DNA from 4 places in the Streptomyces sp. ID05-26A genome. Region 2 is predicted to be linked to each of the others. Evidence: riboswitches for the same ligand, from Rfam matches in the RefSeq annotation. Region 2 holds a riboswitch; each other region holds the start of a gene.
The links. Region 2 has a riboswitch for cobalamin ahead of PV646_RS30755 (aldehyde dehydrogenase family protein). Riboswitches for the same ligand answer to the same signal wherever they lie in the genome.

Region 1 (4,455 bases), on a different contig from region 2:
TGTAGGCGCCGGCGAGCAGCCCGTACGTGCCGATGCAGAGCCCGAAGAGTCCAGCCAGCACCAACGTGCCGGTGAGCACCCGGTCCTTGCGCGAGATGCCGGCCGTGCGCCCGTACCCGCGCGAGTCCATCGAGGCGGCCAGCACCAGCGACCGGTCGAGCGCGTCCTCCAGCACCGGCACCAGCATCGTGCGGATCGCCTTCGCTCCCCTGGCCGTGTCGCCCCTGAGCTGCCTTGCCTTGCGCACCGATCGGGCGGACGCGACCAACTGCGGTGCCACGGTCAGCGCCACCACAACGGCCACACTCACCTCGTACAACGCGGCCGGCAACGACCGCAGGAGCCGCCGGGGGTTGGCGAGGGCGTTGGCGGCACCGACACAGCTGAGGATCGTCGCGAGCAACAACCCCTGGTACAGCGCGAAGATCAGCCCCTCGGCGCTCACCGGTCCGCCGACGCGGATGCCCTGCGCCCAGTCGGGCAACGGGACCTGCGGCAGCGTGAACAACACGGTCAGGCCGGTCACACCGCCGAGGAACGCGTGCACGAGGACGCGCAGGCCGATGATCAGCAGGCCGAACTTGAGGAACACGCCGTAGGTGCCGGCCCACGGCGTGTTCGCACGGCAGGTCACCACGACCACGCCCGCCACCGCCAGGATCAGGCCCAGCAGCAACGGGTTCGTGGTGCGGCTGGCGGCGGTGGCGAGGCCCAGTGCCCACAGCCACCACGCGCCGGAGTGCAGCTTCACGCCGAAAGCCTCATGCGTCTTCCGCGGCGCGGCGACGACGTGCCACCAGCACCCCGGCCACCGCCAGTGCTGCGATGACCAGCGCCCCGAGCAGCGTCCACAACCAGCCGGAGCCCGATTTCTCCTCCACCTGCTGCGACTTCTCCGCCACCGCAGGAGTCGAGGTCTCCCCCGCCACAGACGACGACACGGCGGACGAAGGCGGAGCCGACTCCACCGAAGACGGCGCAGCGGCCGACGAGGAAGTCGGCGGAACGGTCGTGGTCACCGCAGGGGGTTGCTGTGCCGGAGGTTGCTGCACCGGCGGCGCGGGAGGCTGCGGTTGCTGCGCCGGCGGAGGCGGTGCGGGAGCCGCGGGCGGTGCGATGCCAGGTTGTTCGCCGGCGCCGAACGCCCACCCCTCCACGGTTCCGCGTCCCGGCACGAACGTCGCCGCGCCCTGGTTGCTGTACACCCACGAACCACCGGCCGGTGCGTGCCAGTACGACCAGTACGCGGTGGCGGGCGAGGCGTTGACGCACTTGTCCGCGTCCGTGCCCGGCTTTCCGTTGATGCGGCAGACGAAACCAGCCTGCCGCGAGGCGTAGGTGTAGCCGAAGCCCGCGGCGGTCAGTGCCGCGATGCCGGAGGCGGGGCTACCGGGTGCGCAGCCCTGCTGGACGCCTCCGCCGAGGCCGCGGTAGTCGACGACGACGGTCACGCCGTCACATCCCGCGGCCTGCGCCGGCACCGGTGCGAACGCCGCTACCAGTGCCAGCGCGAGGAAGAGCCTTTTCACGGGGCGGTGCTCGGAGCGGTGCCGGCGCCGAACGCCCAGCCCTCGACGGTGCCGGGAGCCGGGTCGTAGCCGAGCGCGCCGGAGGTGCTGTAGGTCCAGGTGCCGCCGGGGGTGGCGTGCCAGTAGGACCAGTACGCGCTGGTCGTGGGCATCTTGCACGGGTTCGGAAGGGCCTTGATCGTGCAGACGAACCCGGGCTGGCGCGGCACGAACGTGGTCGGGAAGCCCGCGTTGTTCAGCGCCTGGATTCCGGTGGTCGGATCGATCGAGGTGCAGCCGGTCTGGACTCCGCCGCCCAGTGCGGCGAAGTCCACGACGACCTTCACGTTCGCGCACGGAACGGCGGAGGCAGGGGACGTGACGACGAACGAGCTCGCGACGAGGGCGAGGACAGCAAGCATGCGGCGCATCACGCACCAACCTTCCGACGACGGGAGACGAAGAGCAGGACGGCACCGGCGAGCACCGCGAACGACCCGAACAGGCTCAGCGGAACGGCCTGGTCCGGTCCGGTGACGGCGAGCGGCGGGTCGGCCGGGGCCTCGGGCCCTGCCGGAGCGGGCGCGGTCGGCACGGTCGGCTCGGGCGCCGAGGTGACCGGTGGCGTGGTGGTGCAGTCGATCGCGGGCACCCCGGGAACAGCCGACGAAGCCGTCACGTCCGCGAGGCTCACGCGAGCCAGGCCGAGCATCGCCTGTGCGGTGGCGCGGATCGCCGGGTACGGCTCGAAACCGGCGCTGTCGTAGGCGACCGCACCGCGTCGCGCCTCCGGTCCGGAACAGCCGACCTGCAACGACTTCAGGTACGCCACGGCCTTGTCCGCGGGCTGAGTGAGACCCCCCTCGACGAGCGCGCCGACGGCGAGTCCCGTGCTGTTGGCGTTGGCCCCGGCAGTCGCGGACGGGAAACCGCCGTCCGGCTTCTGCTGCGAGGCGAGCCACGTCAGGGCCTTCGGCGACGCGGTCTTCTCGCCCACCGCCAGCAGCGCCTGCAGTGCCATCGCCGTACCGTCCACATCGGACTTGCACGGCGCCTGTTCGAAGGCGATCGGGAAGCCGCCGTCCGGGCACTGCGTGGAAACCTGGTACACCACCGCCTGGTCGGACGGCAGGGCGGCGCGCTTCAGCACGATGATCGCCAACGCCTGCGTGAACGCGTTGGTCTGGTCGAACCCGGGACCGGTCGCGTCGCGGTAGCGCCCCGACTCCTCCTGCAACGGCGCGAGCCGCTCCAGCAGGTCGACGCCCGCGAACGCGTGCGGATCGGTGCCGAGCGTCTGCGCGACCAGCGCGAGCTTCACCAGGCCGCCGACGTACGACTCGTCGCCTTCACCGATCAGGAAGTTCAGCTGGTCGGGCTGGGCGAGCCAGGCGGCGGCCTTCACCGCCGTCGACCTGCCGACGCCCGCCGCCGCCAGCGCGTAGACGCCGTCCGCGGTCAACCCGGCGTCCACGAGGCCGGGGCCCTGGAGCAGGTGGTCGCCACCCTCGAACTGGCTGACCAGCCACGTCCCCGCGGACGGGGCCGCTTCCGCCGCCTGCGCCTGCGGTGTCACCACCAGCGCGGTGGCCACCAAGGCCACCAACGCGGATCTCCTGATCACTACGCCTCCCATGCCCGCGGTCCTCGACGGGTCGGTGGAGCTACCGCACGCCACGGGCAGTCGGACTATCACCGTTGCGGGTCAGCGCCGGAGTTCCACCGGCTTCCCCCGCGGCATGCGGATGCTGTTGTCAGTCAACGATCGTGCGGGAGGGATCTATTTGAGTCAAATGGCTGTGAGCTGGGCCATCAACGAGCAGAATCGGCGGATGGGGGATTTCGCGAAGCAGGTCGACGACGCGGCACGGGTGATCGAGGCGTTGATCCCGGACGAACCGGCCGCCACGCTGGGCACGCACACCGCCCAGCGCGGGAACGAGCGGCACGCCCGTGGCTCCGCGACACAGCAGGCGTTGCGCGGGTTCTCGTCCCTGGCGGCGGAACGGCTGCTCGGCGCGCTGGAACTGGCCGTGGCCCGGCTGGACCTGACCGCACCGGCCGAACTGGTCTCCGGACTGGTGCCGCCACCGGCGAACGCCACTTTCGGGTTCGTGTCGATGGGCGAGCAGAGCGCGATGGCGCTGCCGATGACCATGGTCGACGGCGCGCACCCCGGAGCGAGCAGCCTGATCCTCGGGCACGTGCGCGCGTTGTTCCCGGACATCAACGACGTCGAGGGTGACGAGCACGCCATCGCCGTCAAACGCGGCGCGACGCACCTGGCGGTGGCCGTGGTGGTGGCAAGGGCGGTTCTGAACGCGATCGGCACTCCGGTGGCGGCCAATCCCGCGGCGGCCGTCGGCATCGCGATCGGCGCCTGCGCCGCGATCCTGCCGGACGTGCCCATGCCTCACGCGTACGAACGGGCCGTGCAGGAGAAGCGGCGCCGCGAGTACCGGCCCACGTCCTGGATGACGGAGGCGATGGTGTCCGGCCACCAGTTCGTGGTGGTGGAAGAGCCGAGCCTGACCGAGGCGGACTTCACGGCGACGGGTCTCGTGGCCGCGATCGACACCGGGTTCGCGGTGCGCACGGGTCTCGCCGACGGCAAGGTTCCCGTGTCCGTGCAGGTCGTGCTGGACGAACCGCACCTGCCCGACCTGGAGCAGTGGGACGAGGTCGCCGAGATCGACTACGTCGCGGTGGCCGGGGCCGCGAAGTTCGGTCACGGCAGCACCGCTCCGTGGCCGGGTGGGTTCCGGGTCCGCGTCTGCGCGACCGGACGGGACGAGGGCGAGGAGCGCTACGACCTGACGCTGTGGCCCGCGCCGGCGACGGATCCGGTGGTGCACAAGGCGGCTGACCGAGTCGGGCACCTGCTGCGCGGCGAACCGGCCCCGCCGCCGATCTCCCGTCCCGAACGGCCGTACCAGTGGCTGGAGGA
Region 2 (4,455 bases):
CGACTCCGCGGGCAGGATCGCGTAGGCGACGTCGCCGATCAACGCGGCCGCGGCACGAGGATGCACGGCCGTCAGGTGCATGGCGAGCGCGTCGGCGATCTGCTGGCGTTCGGCCAGCAGCCGGGCGTGCGCGGCCGGATCGTCGCCGTGCGAGTGGGCCAGCGCCATCGCCAGCACCACGCACGGCTGGTCGGCCAGCCCCAGCCGCCGCACCGCCTCCGCCGCGCCCGCACCTCCCTCGATCGCGGTCGAGACGAGGTCCGCGCGCAGCCGCCGTTCGACGTCGGCACCCGCCCGCTGGCGCATCATGTGCAACGCCACGAGCTTGGCCGCGTCGCCGAACGCGGTGGAACTGTCCGGGGACAACGGCCCGCGCACGGCGGCCCAGATAGAGCCGAGGAACTCGTCACCCGCCCGCACCGCCACGGCGACGCGGGGCAGGCACAGCGAGCCGTCGTCGGCGGGCAGCCCCTCGATGTAAACCGGCTGGTCGCTGCGGTAGAGCTGCTGGAACACCCCGCGCGCCTCCAGCAGCTGCGAGTACCGCGCCGGAACCTGCCGACCCAGGATCGTCTCGACCCGCGACGAGTCGGCCTCGTCCTGCCGCCCAGAGAACGCGAGCACCCGCGAGCTGCGGTCCTCGATCGTCACCGGAGCGCTGATCAGCGACGCCACCGCGTTGGCCAGCGCGAACAGATCCCCGGCCGGTACACCGCCGAGCGTCTCGGACGGGTCGACCTCACCCTCCGCGAGCAACGACCGCAACATCGCGGCGAGCTGGGTCCACGACGCCCCCGGCGCCAGACCGAGCAGGGCCACCCCGGAGCCGTCGACGGCCTCGGAGATCTCCTCGGTGAGGACGATCGGGCCGCGCACGACCAACGCGGCCGCCCCTTCCTCGCCCAGCAGGCGCAGCAACGGAGCGGGCTCGCGCACACCGACGCCCAGCACCAGCGCGGCCGGCGGCAACGCCTGGTCGTCGTCCGGGTCGTGGATCACGACACCACCGACGTCCGCGGCACGGCCCGGATCACCACGCACGAGGTCGATCAGCGTGGTGCCCAGGTCGTCCAGCACGCGGGTGAGGCCTGTTCGCGGACTCATGCCACCACCTTGCCAACCGTCTACAGAGGAATTCAAGAAGTGTTCGGTGATGGGAGTCTACTGGCGCACCAGTGTGTTCAGGCTGGTCAACGGCCCTCCAGTGGCTCCAGGCGTCCGAGCGTTCACGCAGATTGGGAGCAGATGGACGTGCTCGCAGAGCCGTAACCGGCGCCCACCAAGGCGTCCGCGACCTGGTCGAGGTCGGCGTCCGGCATGACGATCATGTGGTTCTTGGCGCCGCCGAAGCACTGCGCGCGCTTCCCGTGCGCGGCGGCGGTCGTGTAGACGTACTCGGCGATCGCGGAGGAGCCGACGAAGCCGACCGCCTCGATCCGCGGGTCGGTGAGCAGTGCGTCCACGGCTTCCTTGTCCCCGTTGACGACGGAGAACACACCGGGCGGCAGACCGGCTTCCAGGAACAGCTCCGCGAGGCGCAGCGGCACCGAGGGGTCGCGTTCGGAAGGCTTGAGCACGAACGAGTTCCCGCACGTGATCGAAGGAGCGGCCTTCCACAGCGGGATCATCGCGGGGAGTTTGAACGGCGTGATGCCGGCGACCACACCGAGCGGCTGGCGCATCGAGCAGACGTCGATGCCGGTGCCGGCGCTGTCGGAGTACTCGCCCTTGAGCAGGTGCGGGATGCCGATGGCGAACTCGACGACTTCCAGTCCTCGCTGGATGTCACCTCGTGCGTCGGCGACGGTCTTGCCGTGCTCGGACGACAACAACCGGGCCAGGCTGTCCTCCTCCGCGCGTACGAGGTCGACGAACCTCATGAGCACGCGGGCCCGGCGCTGCGGGTTCCAGGTCGCCCATTCCCGTTGTGCCGCAGCGGAGTCCGCGATCGCGTCCGAGACCTCGGCGGCCGATGCCAGCGGCACGCGGGCCTGGACCGACCCCGTGCTCGGGTCGAAGACGTCGGCGAAGCGCCCGGACGTGCCGGACACGGGCTTGCCGCCGATGAAGTGGTGCAGATCCTTGCTCCCAGAAGGTCCTTCCGTTTGAGCGCAGGAGGGAGCCGCCCGTGTCGCGTGTGGACGACCGGGCACGACGAAGACACGGCTTATGGCTGCGGGATTGCGTTTCTCGCGCAGGTAGGAAGAATCCGCATGCGTTCAGCTCCATCCTCGTGGACGAACACGGAAGTCCCCGGCCGGTATCCTGGCTCCCGGATCGACGTGCCGCCCCGGCCTTCCCGGCTCGCGCCAGTGGCCTGCTGATGGGACACCGCTCCCCGGTCACAGTGGCGGGACCGCGCCGGACTCGCACCGGCTTCCCTGCACCGTGGACCTTCGGTCAACCTAAAGTAGGACTTCCTACCATGTCGAGAGTGGCCGCGATCACCGGCGCGCGCACGTGATCGTTCGGGGCTGCTCCGACTGGGCGACACGCCCACTAGATGTAGTTGTCGATCGCTCGACGACACCCATGTATGGTGCTCCGAGCTGGTTCGGCCGATCATCCAGATCGGTCGTCGCAAGAGGGAACCCGGTGTGAGTCCGGGACTGCCCCGCAGCGGTGAGTGGGAACGAAAGCCGTCAGAAAGCACTGGACATCGACGTCTGGGAAGCGACGGCCGGTAGGCGCCTGGAGACAGGCTCGCCCACGAGTCCGAAGACCTGCCAGCGCCCCGCACGTGCCCACGCGTGCGGGTGTCCGAGGCCCCGAGGGAGGGCGGGAGGACGTGGCGGTCGCGCGCGCCCGTTCACCCTCTCCCGATCTCGTGGCCACCCCGAGCTCGCGAGGAGAGAGCTGTGACGGCGGTCGACACGCTCACCACCACCACAATGCGCGTCAAGAAGCGCAACGGTTCACTCGAACCGGTTGACCTGAACAAGATCGTGCGCGCGGTGGAACGCTGCACGGTCGGTCTGCACGACGTCGACCCGCTGCGGGTCGCCACGAAGACGATCAGCGGTCTCTACGACGGCGCCACCACCGAGGAGCTGGACCGGCTCTCGATCCAGACCGCCGCGGCGCTGGTCGCCGAGGAGCCCGAGTACTCCAAGCTCGCCGCCGGCCTGCTCGCCGCGTACATCGAGAAGGAGGTGCGCCGTCAGGGCGTGCAGTCCTTCAGCCAGAGCGTCGCGCTCGGCCACGCCGAGGGCCTGATCGGCGACGCGACCGCGAAGTTCGTCGCCGCCAACGCCCGCAAGCTCGACGACGCGATCGACCTCGACGGCGACCGGCGGTTCGAGTACTTCGGCCTGCGCACTGTCTACGACCGCTACCTGCTGCGCCACCCCGCGAAGCGTTCGGTCATCGAGCAGCCGCAGTACTGGCTGCTGCGCGTCGCGTGCGGTCTCTCGCACACCGCCGCCGAGGCCATCGACTTCTACCGGCTGATGTCGTCGCTCGCGTACCTGCCGAGCTCGCCGACGTTGTTCAACTCCGGCACCCAGCACACCCAGATGTCCTCGTGCTACCTGCTCGACTCGCCGAAGGACGAGCTGGAGTCGATCTACGACCGGTACAAGCAGATCGCCCGGCTGTCGAAGTTCGCCGGCGGCATCGGTGTCCAGTGGTCGCGGGTGCGCTCGAGGGGTGCGCTGATCCGCGGCACGAACGGCCACTCCAACGGCATCGTGCCGTGGTTGCGCACGCTCGACGCGTCGGTCTCGGCCGTCAATCAGGGCGGCCGTCGCAAGGGCGCTGCCTGCGTGTACCTGGAGACGTGGCACCCGGACGTCGAGGAGTTCCTGGAGCTGCGCGACAACACCGGTGAGGACGCGCGTCGCACGCACAACCTCAACCTGGCCAACTGGATCCCCGACGAGTTCATGCGCCGCGTCGAGGCCGACGCGGACTGGTCGCTGTTCGACCCGGACGAGGTTCCCGAGCTGGTCGACCTGTGGGGCGACGAGTTCGACCGCGCCTACCGCGGCGCCGAGGAAGCGGGTCGCGCGGTCCGCACGATCAAGGCCCGCGACCTGTACGGACGGATGATCCGCACGCTCGCCCAGACCGGCAACGGCTGGATGACGTTCAAGGACACCGCGAACCGCACGTGCAACCAGACGGCGTCGCCGTCGAACGTCGTGCACCTGTCCAACCTGTGCACGGAGATCCTCGAGGTCACCAGCGACGAGGAGACCGCGGTCTGCAACCTCGGCTCGGTCAACCTCGGCGCGCACGTGGCTGACGGCGGGATCGACTGGGACCGCTTGCGTTCCACGGTCCGCACCGCCGTCGTGTTCCTCGACCGCGTGATCGACATCAACTACTACCCGACCGAGCAGGCGGCTCGGTCCAACCCGCGCTGGCGCCCGGTGGGTCTCGGTGTCATGGGCCTGCAGGACGTGTTCTTCAAGCTGCGCCTGCCGTTCGACTCGCCCGAGGCCCGCGAGCTGT
Region 3 (4,455 bases), on a different contig from region 2:
CTGCCCGTACTCGTCCTCGGTGATCTCGCCGTTCCGGACCGCCGCGCGCGCCCTGCGGAGGTCGCCGGTCTGCGGGAACGAGCCGATCGTCGTGGTCGCGAGCGGGGGCAGCCCGAGCCGGGCCTGTTGAGCGGCGGCACGTTCCTCGTAGGGCGCGCGGACGCGGTGCTCCGGCCGCAACGACTCGACGCGTGCCCGGACGTGGTCGTCACGGCGCGGGCTGGGCAGCCGACGCTGCGCCTCGTCGGCCCACGCGCCGTCCGCCCCACCGCGCAAAGCCTTGCCCAGCAGCACGATCTCGCGGACCTTCTGCCGCGCGAACGCCAGCCGCGCCCGCACGTCCGGTTCGAGGGTCTCGGCGTCCAGGTCGTACGGCACGTGCAGCAGCGTCGAGGACGACGAGACGACGACCTCGCGTGCGAAACCCAGCAGGGTCGCGGCCTTCGCCAGCGCGGCGTGCAGGTCGGTGCGCCACACGTTGCGGCCGTCGACCAGCCCGGCGACGAGGATCTTGTCGCGCAACGCGGGGATCGCGACCGACGTGTCCGGCGCGGCGACGAGGTCGACGCCGATCGCCTCGACCCGCGACTGGGCCAGGACCGGCAATGCCTCGCCCAGGTCGCCGTAGTAGCCGGTGACGAGCAGCTTCGGCCGTCCCGGCAAGCCACCGAGAGTGCGGTAGGCGCTCCTCAGGGCGTCGAGCTCAGCGGGGGTGCGGTCGGCGGCGAACGCCGGTTCGTCGAGCTGCACCCACTCGACGCCCTCGACCCTGAGCCGGCCGAGCAGTTCGACGTAGGCCTCCACCAGGCGGTCGAGCAGTGTCACCGGGTCGAAGCCCGGGACCGTGCTCTTGGCCAGCAACAGGAACGTCACCGGGCCGAGCAGCACGGGCCGGGTCGTGACGCCGAGGTCGCGGGCTTCGCGGTACTCGGCGATCGGCTGGTCACCGGCCAGCGAGAACTCGGTGTCCGGGCCCAGTTCCGGCACCAGGTAGTGGTAGTTCGTGTCGAACCACTTCGTCAGCTCCAGGGCCGCGGCGCCGTCCCGGCCGCGGGCCGCCGCGAAGTAGGTGTCCAGTTCGGACAGACCCAGGTCGCGGAACCGTTGCGGGATCACGCCGAACAGCTGGGCGGTGTCGAGCACCTGGTCGTAGAACGAGAACGTGCCGGACGGGATCGAGTCCAGTTCGGACAGTTCGGCCCAGGTCCGGGCGCGGAGTTCCCGCGCGGTCCGCCGCAGGGCGGCTTCGTCGATCTTCCCGGCCCAGTACTGCTCGACCGCGCGCTTCAACTCGCGCTTCGGTCCGATCCGGGGGTAGCCGAGAACGGTGCTGCCGATGGTCACAGGCTCTCTCCTCGCGAGCGTGCGGAAGCACCGGAGACCCACGAGGACAGCTCGAGACAGCACGAGGCCGGCCCGTCAGCCCGCCCGAGAGGCTCCGGAGCAGCGCGCACCGGTTGGCGCGCGCACCTGCGGCAGGTCTTCGGACTCGTGGGCGCCGTGCTGGAACCTCTGGGGGCTCACTCCTACCGGCCGTCGCTTCCCAGGTCTCGCGACCCAGTGCTGTTGACGGCTTTCGTTCCCACTCACCGCTGCGGGGCAGTCCCGGACTCGCACCGGGTTCCCTTTTGCTCCACCCGGGACGAACCCGGGTGAACCGCTGGCGTGATCGAGACTAGCGGGCCGCGCCGAGTATGCCCAGCGCCATGTCGGCGTACTGGATGGTGAGATCGCTCAACCCGACCGGCCCGGCGGGGGAGTACCAGCGCGAGACGCCGCTGCACATCTCCAGCAACGCCAGCCGTGCCACGCCCGGATCGGCCACCGACAGCTCGCGCGCCTTCACGCCGGCCTCGATCGCCTGCTGCCAGAAGCTCTCGTAGCGGTCGCGCAACGCCACGATCTCCTCGCGCCGTGCGCCGGTCAGCGCGCGCATCTCGCCGTCGACGACTGCGGTCTCGCGCGGCTTCTCGGCGTGGGCGCGGACGTGCATCTTGACCAGCGAGACGAGACGTCTCGTCTCGGTTCCGGCCTGGCCGGTGACGTGCTGGCCGGTGACGTGCTGGCCGGTGATCTGCTCGGCGGCGGTGATCAGCTCGGTGAGGCTCGTGCGCATGATCTCGGCCAGCAGGTCTTCCTTGGTGCCCATGTAGTGGTAGAGCGTCGCCGACGAGAGGCCGGCGGCCTGCGCGAGGTCGCGGATGCCGGTGCCGTGGAAGCCGCGCTCGGCGAACAACCGCACCGCGGCCTCGCGGACTCGTTCCTCCGTCGTCATCTGCTGCCTCCCTTGACCGGCTCGACGCGATCACTCTAGCGTCAAGCCCGATCGATCGATCGATCGAAGGGGAGACATGACCGTCGACTACTCCTGCGCCGAGGGCGTCGCGCAGGTGCACCTGAACCGTCCGGAACGGCTCAACGCCGTGGTTCCGGCACTGGTCGAGGACCTGCTGGCGGCGTTCGCACGAGCCCGTGAGGACCAGGCGCGGGTGGTCGTGCTGGCCGGACGCGGCCGGGCGTTCTGCGCCGGGCACGACCTCAAGGAACCGGTTCCGGCCGAGACCGAGGAGCAGACGCGGGCGCGCCTGGAACGCATCCAGGACGTCACCCGCGCGATCCGCGACTTCCCCGGCGTCGTGATCGCGGCGGTTCACGGCTACGCGCTGGGCGCGGGTGCCGAGTTCGCGCTGGGATGCGACCTGGTGGTGACCGGAGTCGGGGCGGAGTTCGGGTTTCCCGAGGTCAGCGTCGGCCTCAGCGTCACAGGAGGCGTCTCCGCCCTGCTGCCGCGGCTGGTCGGTCCGCACAAGGCGAAGGAATGGCTGCTGCTGGGCGAGCGGATCACCGGCGCCCGCCTGATGGAACTCGGAGTGGTCTACCGCGAGGTGTACGACCACGAGAAGCACGCGATGAAGCTCGCGAAGCGCATCGCCACCCAGCCTCCGGTCGCCGCGTTGCTGGCGAAACGCGCCATCGACCTGGGCTGTGGCTCGACGCTCGACCAGGCGCTGGCCACCGAGGTCGACCACGCCGTGATCACCAGCACCTCTGGCGAGGGGGACGGGGCGCGGGCGGAGTTCGGCCGTGGCTGACCTGATCGGCGCGCTGCGGACGGCCGTCATGCGGTGGCCGGACAGGACGGCGTGGACGTTCGATCCGGGCGGCTCGTTCACGTTCGCGCAGATCGGCGCGCTGTCCGACGGGTACGCGCAGGCGTTGCGCGACAAGGGGATCCGTGCGGGGGACCGGGTCGCGATCATGCTCCGGAACGTGCCGGAGTTCCCGCTGGTCTGGTTCGCGCTGATCAAGCTCGGCGCCACGGCCGTGCCGGTCAACGTGCGGTACCGCTCGGTCGACGCCGGCCACGTGCTGCGGACGGCCGAGGTGGTGGCCGTCATCAGCACCGAGGAGTTCCGGCCGCTGCTCGCCGGAGAGGTGGTGCACCTCGTCGAGGAGTTGAAGCCCGCCGGAGGGTTCGCGCAGGGCGAGGTGTCCGCGCCGGTCAGTCTGCAGTTCACCTCCGGCACCACCGGGAAACCGAAGGCCTGCGTGCTGTCGCACTCCTACTGGCTGACGCTCGGCGGCAGCCTCGTCGAGCACTTCCCGCACCTGTCCTCCGACGACGTGATGCTGACGGCGCAACCGTTCTACTACATCGATCCACAGTGGAACGTCGTCGCCGCGTTGCTGGCCGGCGCGCATCTCGTGGTGCTGGACGGCTTTCACCCGTCGACGTTCTGGGAGAAGGTCCGCGAGCACGGCGTCACCTACTTCTACTGCCTCGGTGCGATGCCCACGCTGCTGCTGCGCATGCCGCCCGATCCGCTGGACCGCGCGCACCGCGTCCGGGTCGTGCAGGCCTCGGCGATCCCGCCCGCCCTGCACGCCGAACTGGAAGAGCGGTGGGGCGTCGGCTGGTTCGAGGCGTTCGGCATGACCGAGACCGGCGCCGACCTGCGGATCACGGACGGCGACCACGACCGGTTCGTCGGCACGGGCTGTCTCGGGCTGCCCGCGCCGCACCGCGAGGCCAAGGTCGTCGACGGCGAACTCTGGTTGCGCGGCCCCGGGATGATGGACGGCTACCTCGGCCTGCCGTCGCCGTTCACCGACGGCTGGTTCCGCACCGGCGACCTGGCGCGGATCGAGGACGGCCGCGTCTACCACCTCGGCCGCAGCAAGGACATGATCCGGCGCAGTGGCGAGAACGTCGCCGCGCACGAGGTCGAAGAGGTGCTGATGTCGCACCCGTCCGTGCGGCTCGCAGCCGTGATCGGTGTTCCGGACGACATTCGCGGTGAAGAAGTGAAAGCGTTCGTGGTCGGGGAAGTAACCGATCTGGAGCTTGTCGCACATTGCTCCGAACGCCTGGCGTCGTTCAAGGTTCCGCGTTTCTGGGAGTTCCGCGAGGATCTACCGCGCACCCCTTCCGAACGCGTTGCCAAGGAGTTGCTG
Region 4 (4,455 bases), on a different contig from region 2:
GTCGAGGTTGCGGCCGGGGCGGTTCGTGGCGAGCGAGTGGTAGCCGGGGTCGATGTAGTCGGGGCCGACCTTGAACGGCGCGACCCGCGACCCGGCGCGGCGCAACGCGGCCATCAGGCCCGTCGCGACGGTGGTCTTGCCGCTGCCCGAGGCGGGGGCGGCGACGACCAGCCTGTTCACCATCCCGGGCCCCGCAGACCCGGGCTGGTGACCGCGTCCGCCGACCCGTACACCACTCCGGTCCTCAGACCCGGGCCGGTGGCCATCAGCCGCTTCACCACTCGATCCCCCGCTGGCCCTTCTGACCGGCGTCCATCGGGTGCTTGACCTTGGTCATCTCCACCACGAGGTCGGCGGCGTCGATCAACTTCTGCGGCGCGTACCGCCCGGTGATCACGACGTGCTGGTGGCCGGGCCGGTTCGCGAGCGTGTCCACCACCTCGTCGACGTCGATCCAGCCCCAGTGCAGCGGGTACGTGAACTCGTCGAGCACGTAGAAGCCGTGGCGTTCGGACCGGATGCGGCGTGCGATCTCCGCCCAGCCCTCCTGCGCGGCCGAGGCGTGGTCGTCCTCGGTGCCCTGCTTGCGGGTCCAGGACCAGCCCTCGCCCATCTTGTGCCACTCGACGGCGCCGCCCTCGCCGGTCTCGTCGTGCAGCCGGCCGAGCGCCTTGAAGGCCGACTCCTCGCCGACCTTCCACTTGGCGGACTTCACGAACTGGAACACGCCGATGTCCCAGCCCTGGTTCCAGCCGCGCAGCGCCATGCCGAACGCCGACGTCGACTTCCCCTTCATCTCACCGGTGTGCAGCATCAGCAACGGCCGGTTGCGGCGCTGGCGGGTCGTCAGGCCGTCCTTCGGCACCTCGGTGGGTTGTCCTTGAGGCACAACGATCTCCTTACGCGGCCCGGACGACGCCGGCGAGGTGGTCGGCGGACAACTGATCGAGCCGGACGCACGTGCCCTGCAGCGCTTCGGCGATCTTCTGGGCGAGGCCGAGGCGGACGTGGCCCTGTTCGCAGTCCACGACCACGACAGCGGTCTGCTCCAAGAGGCCCGCGGCCTTCAGCGCGTCCTTGGTCGGGTCGCCGCCGAGGCCGGACGACGTCGCGCGGCCGTCCGTCAGCAGCACCACCAAGGGCCGCTTCCGCGGGTCGCGCATCCGTTCGATCTCGAGGACGCGGTGGGCCTTGAGCAGGCCGTCCGCGAGCGGGGTGCGGCCGCCGGTGCGCATCTTCTTCAGGCGCGTGGCCGCCGCGTCGACGGACGTGGTCGGGGGCAGGGCCACCTCCGCGGTCTGGCCGCGGAACGTCACCACGCCGACCTTGTCCCGGCGCTGGTAGGCGTCGCGCAGCAACGAGATCACCGCGCCGCTGACCGCCGACATCCGCTTCTGCGCCGCCATCGAGCCGGAGGCGTCGACGACGAACAGGACGAGGTTCGACTCCTTGCCCTCCCGGACGGCCTTGCGCAGGTCGGCGGCGGTGAGCAGCAGTCCGGGACCGCTGCGGCCCCGCGCCGCCTGGTGTGGCGCGGCGTTCGTCAGGGTGTCGACCAGGTGCAGCCCGTTGCCGTCCACTTTGGACGAACGGACGATCCGGCCGGTGCGGGCACGGGCCCGCGAACGCTTGCCGGGCGCGCCCTCGCCGACTCCGGGGACCTCCAGCAACCGCGCCTTGAACGCGGGCGAGGGCTCCGGTGCCGGACGGTCCTGGGGCGCGTTCCCGTTGCCCTTCGGGCCGTCCTGCGGTTCGGGCAGCTCACCACCGCCGGGGCCGTCGTCGTCCGGGCCTTCGTCGGGGTCGGAAGCGTGCTCGGCCGCCTGCTTCATCGCGTCCTCGAGCTGCTGCTCCTCGATGCCGGGCTCGTCGAACGGGTCGCGGCGGCGCCGGTGCGGCAGAGCGAGCCTGACCGCGGTCTCGACGTCGGTCTCCTCGACCTCCGAAGCGCCTCGCCACGCCGCGTGGGCGGTGGCGGCACGGGCGACGACGAGGTCCGCGCGCATGCCGTCGACCTCGAAAGCCGCGCAGACGGCGGCGATCCGGCGCAGCTCACCGTCCGGAAGGGACACTCCCGGCAGCTTCGAACGTGCCTCGGTGATCTGCTGCTTGAGCTCGGCGTCCGCACCGGCCCACTTCGCCGCGAACGTCACGGGGTCGGCCTCGTAGGCGAGCCGGCGCCGGATGACCTCGGTGCGCACACCGACGTCCCGCGCGGCCTTCACCGCCACGGTCAGCCCGAACCGGTCGAGCAGCTGCGGCCGCAGCTCGCCCTCCTCCGGGTTCATGGTGCCGACCAGCAGGAACTGGGACGGGTGCGAGATCGAGACGCCCTCGCGCTCGACGTGCGCGCGGCCCATGGCGGCGGCGTCGAGCAGAAGGTCGACGAGGTGGTCGTGCAGCAGGTTGACCTCGTCGACGTACAGCACGCCCCGGTGAGCCGCGGCCAGCAGACCGGGCTGGAACGCCCGCACGCCCTCGGTCAGCGCCTTCTCCAGGTCGAGCGACCCGACCAGCCGGTCCTCGGTGGCGCCGACGGGCAGCTCCACGAGCCGGGCCGGTCGCCGGTCGACGCCCTCGTGCGGCGCGTCGGGGCAGTCGGTGGTGCCGGGCACGCAGCCGAACCGGCACCCGGCCGAGACGTCGAGTTCCGGCAGCAGCGCGGCGAGGGCACGCACGATGGTCGACTTCGCGGTCCCCTTCTCGCCGCGGACGAGAACGCCGCCGATGCCGGGGTGCACGGCGTTCAGCAGCAGGGCCAGCCGGAGGTCGTCGTGTCCGACGACAGCCGAAAAGGGGAACATGCTCGGCGATGTCCTTTCCTCGGGTGTCCACGCCCGTGGTGAGGTGAAGAGGGGGACGAGTTCCTGACTCCCGACACGCGGTCGGTCACAGTCGCGGGACGGCGCCGGAGTCACACCGGCTTCCTCGCACTCCCCTCACAGCCCCGGCATCGTCGCACTTCGCACGGCCGGGTCCAACAGCCACGTCGTCCTAGATCAGGCTGAGGAACTCCTCCCAGGCCGCCCGGACCTCGTCCGCCGTCCACTCCAGCGCGGGCTCCGCGATCGTGACCTCGGTCTTCGCGAGCGTCCCGGCGCGCCAGAACCCGCCGAGGAACTTCCCGCTCACCTCCTTGAGGTGTGCGGGATCACCGGGCAGGTGCAGCGCGAACTGGTGGGTGTGCGGTTCGGGCAGGTCCATGGCGGCGGCCACGACCTTGGCGTGCTCGACGTACGCGCCGAGCCTCGGCAGCACGGTGTCCAGGCCGTGCAGCGCGGACAGCGCCGCGGGCCACTGCTGGAACAGCATGCCGCCGTACCGGTGCCGCCAGACACGTGCCTGGTCGACGAAGTCCTGGCTGCCCGCGAGCGCCGCTCCGGAGATGCCCTCCAGCGACTTGTAGAACGACACGTAGACCGAGTCGAACAGGCCGGCGATCTCGGCCAGCGGCTTGCCCAGGCCGTGCGTGCTCTCCCACAGCCGCGCGCCGTCGAGGTGCACGACCGCGTCCCGTTCGCGGGCGAGATCGACCATCGAGGTCAGCTCGTCCCAGGTCGGGAGCACGAACCCGGCCTCGCGGTCCGGCACCTCCAGCAGCAGCGTGCCGAACGGTTCGGGGCACGAGCCGATGTCGGCGTCGCGCACCTTGATCGGCCGCAGACCGGACAGCACGGTCAGCGCGTCGTCCTCGTGGTGCAGCGGGTGCGCCTGCGGGTGCATCGCGACGATCGGGTTGTGCGTGCGGTCGGCCCAGCACTTCAGCGCGATCTGCTGCGCCATGGTCCCGGTCGGCACGAACAGCGCGGCCTCGGTGCCCAGCAACTCCGCCACCCGCGTCTCCAGCGCCCCCACCGGGCCGCCGTCGCCGTAGCGGTCGGGGTCGACGTCCGGCACCGGGCCGAGCGTCTCCAGCAGCGTCTTCTTGCGGACTCCGGAAAGCTGACGGTTCAACACCCCAGCATCAAACCTCAGGTCAGCGGCTCACGGCCACCGACTTCGGCGCGCGGAACGACAGCAGGTTCAGCCACTCCGGCTTCGGGCCGACGAGGTGCAGCGACGGTTCGTGCTCGGCCACCGTCCGCAACGTCACAGCGGCTTCCAACCGGGCCAGCCCGGCGCCGAGGCAGAAGTGGCGCCCGTACCCGAACGCGAGATGCCGGGAATCGGTTTCCTTACCGCTCAACAACAACACGAGCTCCGCACCGGCAGGCACGCGCACACCGGACAACACCACGTCACGCGCGGTCAGCCGCCGCCACGTGACGACGGGCGTCTCGGTCCGCAGCACGTCCTCGACGAACGACTCGGCCACGCCCGGCTCAGGTAGTCGCGCCCACAGCGAACGGTCCTGCAACGCGCGGCGCAGCGCCGTGGACAGGAGCTGGGTCGTCGTCTCCTGGCCCGCGATCAGCAGGAAGTAGCAGAGCCCGGCGGAGTCCTCGGCGGACACTC

Region 1: linked by a shared signal. The riboswitch ahead of PV646_RS35380 (prenyltransferase/squalene oxidase repeat-containing protein) and the one ahead of PV646_RS30755 (aldehyde dehydrogenase family protein) in region 2 are both predicted to bind cobalamin.
Region 3: linked by a shared signal. The riboswitch ahead of metE (5-methyltetrahydropteroyltriglutamate--homocysteine S-methyltransferase) and the one ahead of PV646_RS30755 (aldehyde dehydrogenase family protein) in region 2 are both predicted to bind cobalamin.
Region 4: linked by a shared signal. The riboswitch ahead of PV646_RS02470 (putative cobaltochelatase) and the one ahead of PV646_RS30755 (aldehyde dehydrogenase family protein) in region 2 are both predicted to bind cobalamin.

What each region holds. Positions count from the first base shown of each region.
Region 1 is NZ_JARAYZ010000005.1:162,162-166,616, reverse strand. Features, by position in the region: gene PV646_RS35395 (CbiQ family ECF transporter T component) at 1-751, opposite strand, end outside; gene PV646_RS35390 (hypothetical protein) at 762-1,529, opposite strand; gene PV646_RS35385 (SCO2322-related protein) at 1,526-1,939, opposite strand; gene PV646_RS35380 (prenyltransferase/squalene oxidase repeat-containing protein) at 1,939-3,144, opposite strand; adenosylcobalamin-variant (AdoCbl-variant) riboswitch at 3,179-3,250, opposite strand; gene PV646_RS35375 (hypothetical protein) at 3,341-4,455, shown strand, end outside.
Region 2 is NZ_JARAYZ010000003.1:762,240-766,694, forward strand. Features, by position in the region: gene PV646_RS30750 (PucR family transcriptional regulator) at 1-1,104, opposite strand, end outside; partial or broken gene PV646_RS30755 (aldehyde dehydrogenase family protein) at 1,257-2,078, opposite strand; cobalamin riboswitch at 2,239-2,406, opposite strand; cobalamin riboswitch at 2,534-2,745, shown strand; gene PV646_RS30760 (ribonucleoside-diphosphate reductase subunit alpha) at 2,892-4,455, shown strand, end outside.
Region 3 is NZ_JARAYZ010000002.1:2,013,357-2,017,811, reverse strand. Features, by position in the region: gene metE (5-methyltetrahydropteroyltriglutamate--homocysteine S-methyltransferase) at 1-1,386, opposite strand, end outside; cobalamin riboswitch at 1,458-1,677, opposite strand; gene PV646_RS24785 (TetR/AcrR family transcriptional regulator) at 1,676-2,275, opposite strand; gene PV646_RS24780 (enoyl-CoA hydratase/isomerase family protein) at 2,352-3,092, shown strand; gene PV646_RS24775 (AMP-binding protein) at 3,085-4,455, shown strand, end outside.
Region 4 is NZ_JARAYZ010000001.1:513,535-517,989, forward strand. Features, by position in the region: gene PV646_RS02460 (cobyrinic acid a,c-diamide synthase CobB) at 1-183, opposite strand, end outside; gene cobO (cob(I)yrinic acid a,c-diamide adenosyltransferase) at 275-889, opposite strand; gene PV646_RS02470 (putative cobaltochelatase) at 900-2,804, opposite strand; cobalamin riboswitch at 2,843-2,973, opposite strand; gene PV646_RS02475 (threonine aldolase family protein) at 2,995-3,957, opposite strand; gene PV646_RS02480 (cytochrome P450 family protein) at 3,977-4,455, opposite strand, start outside.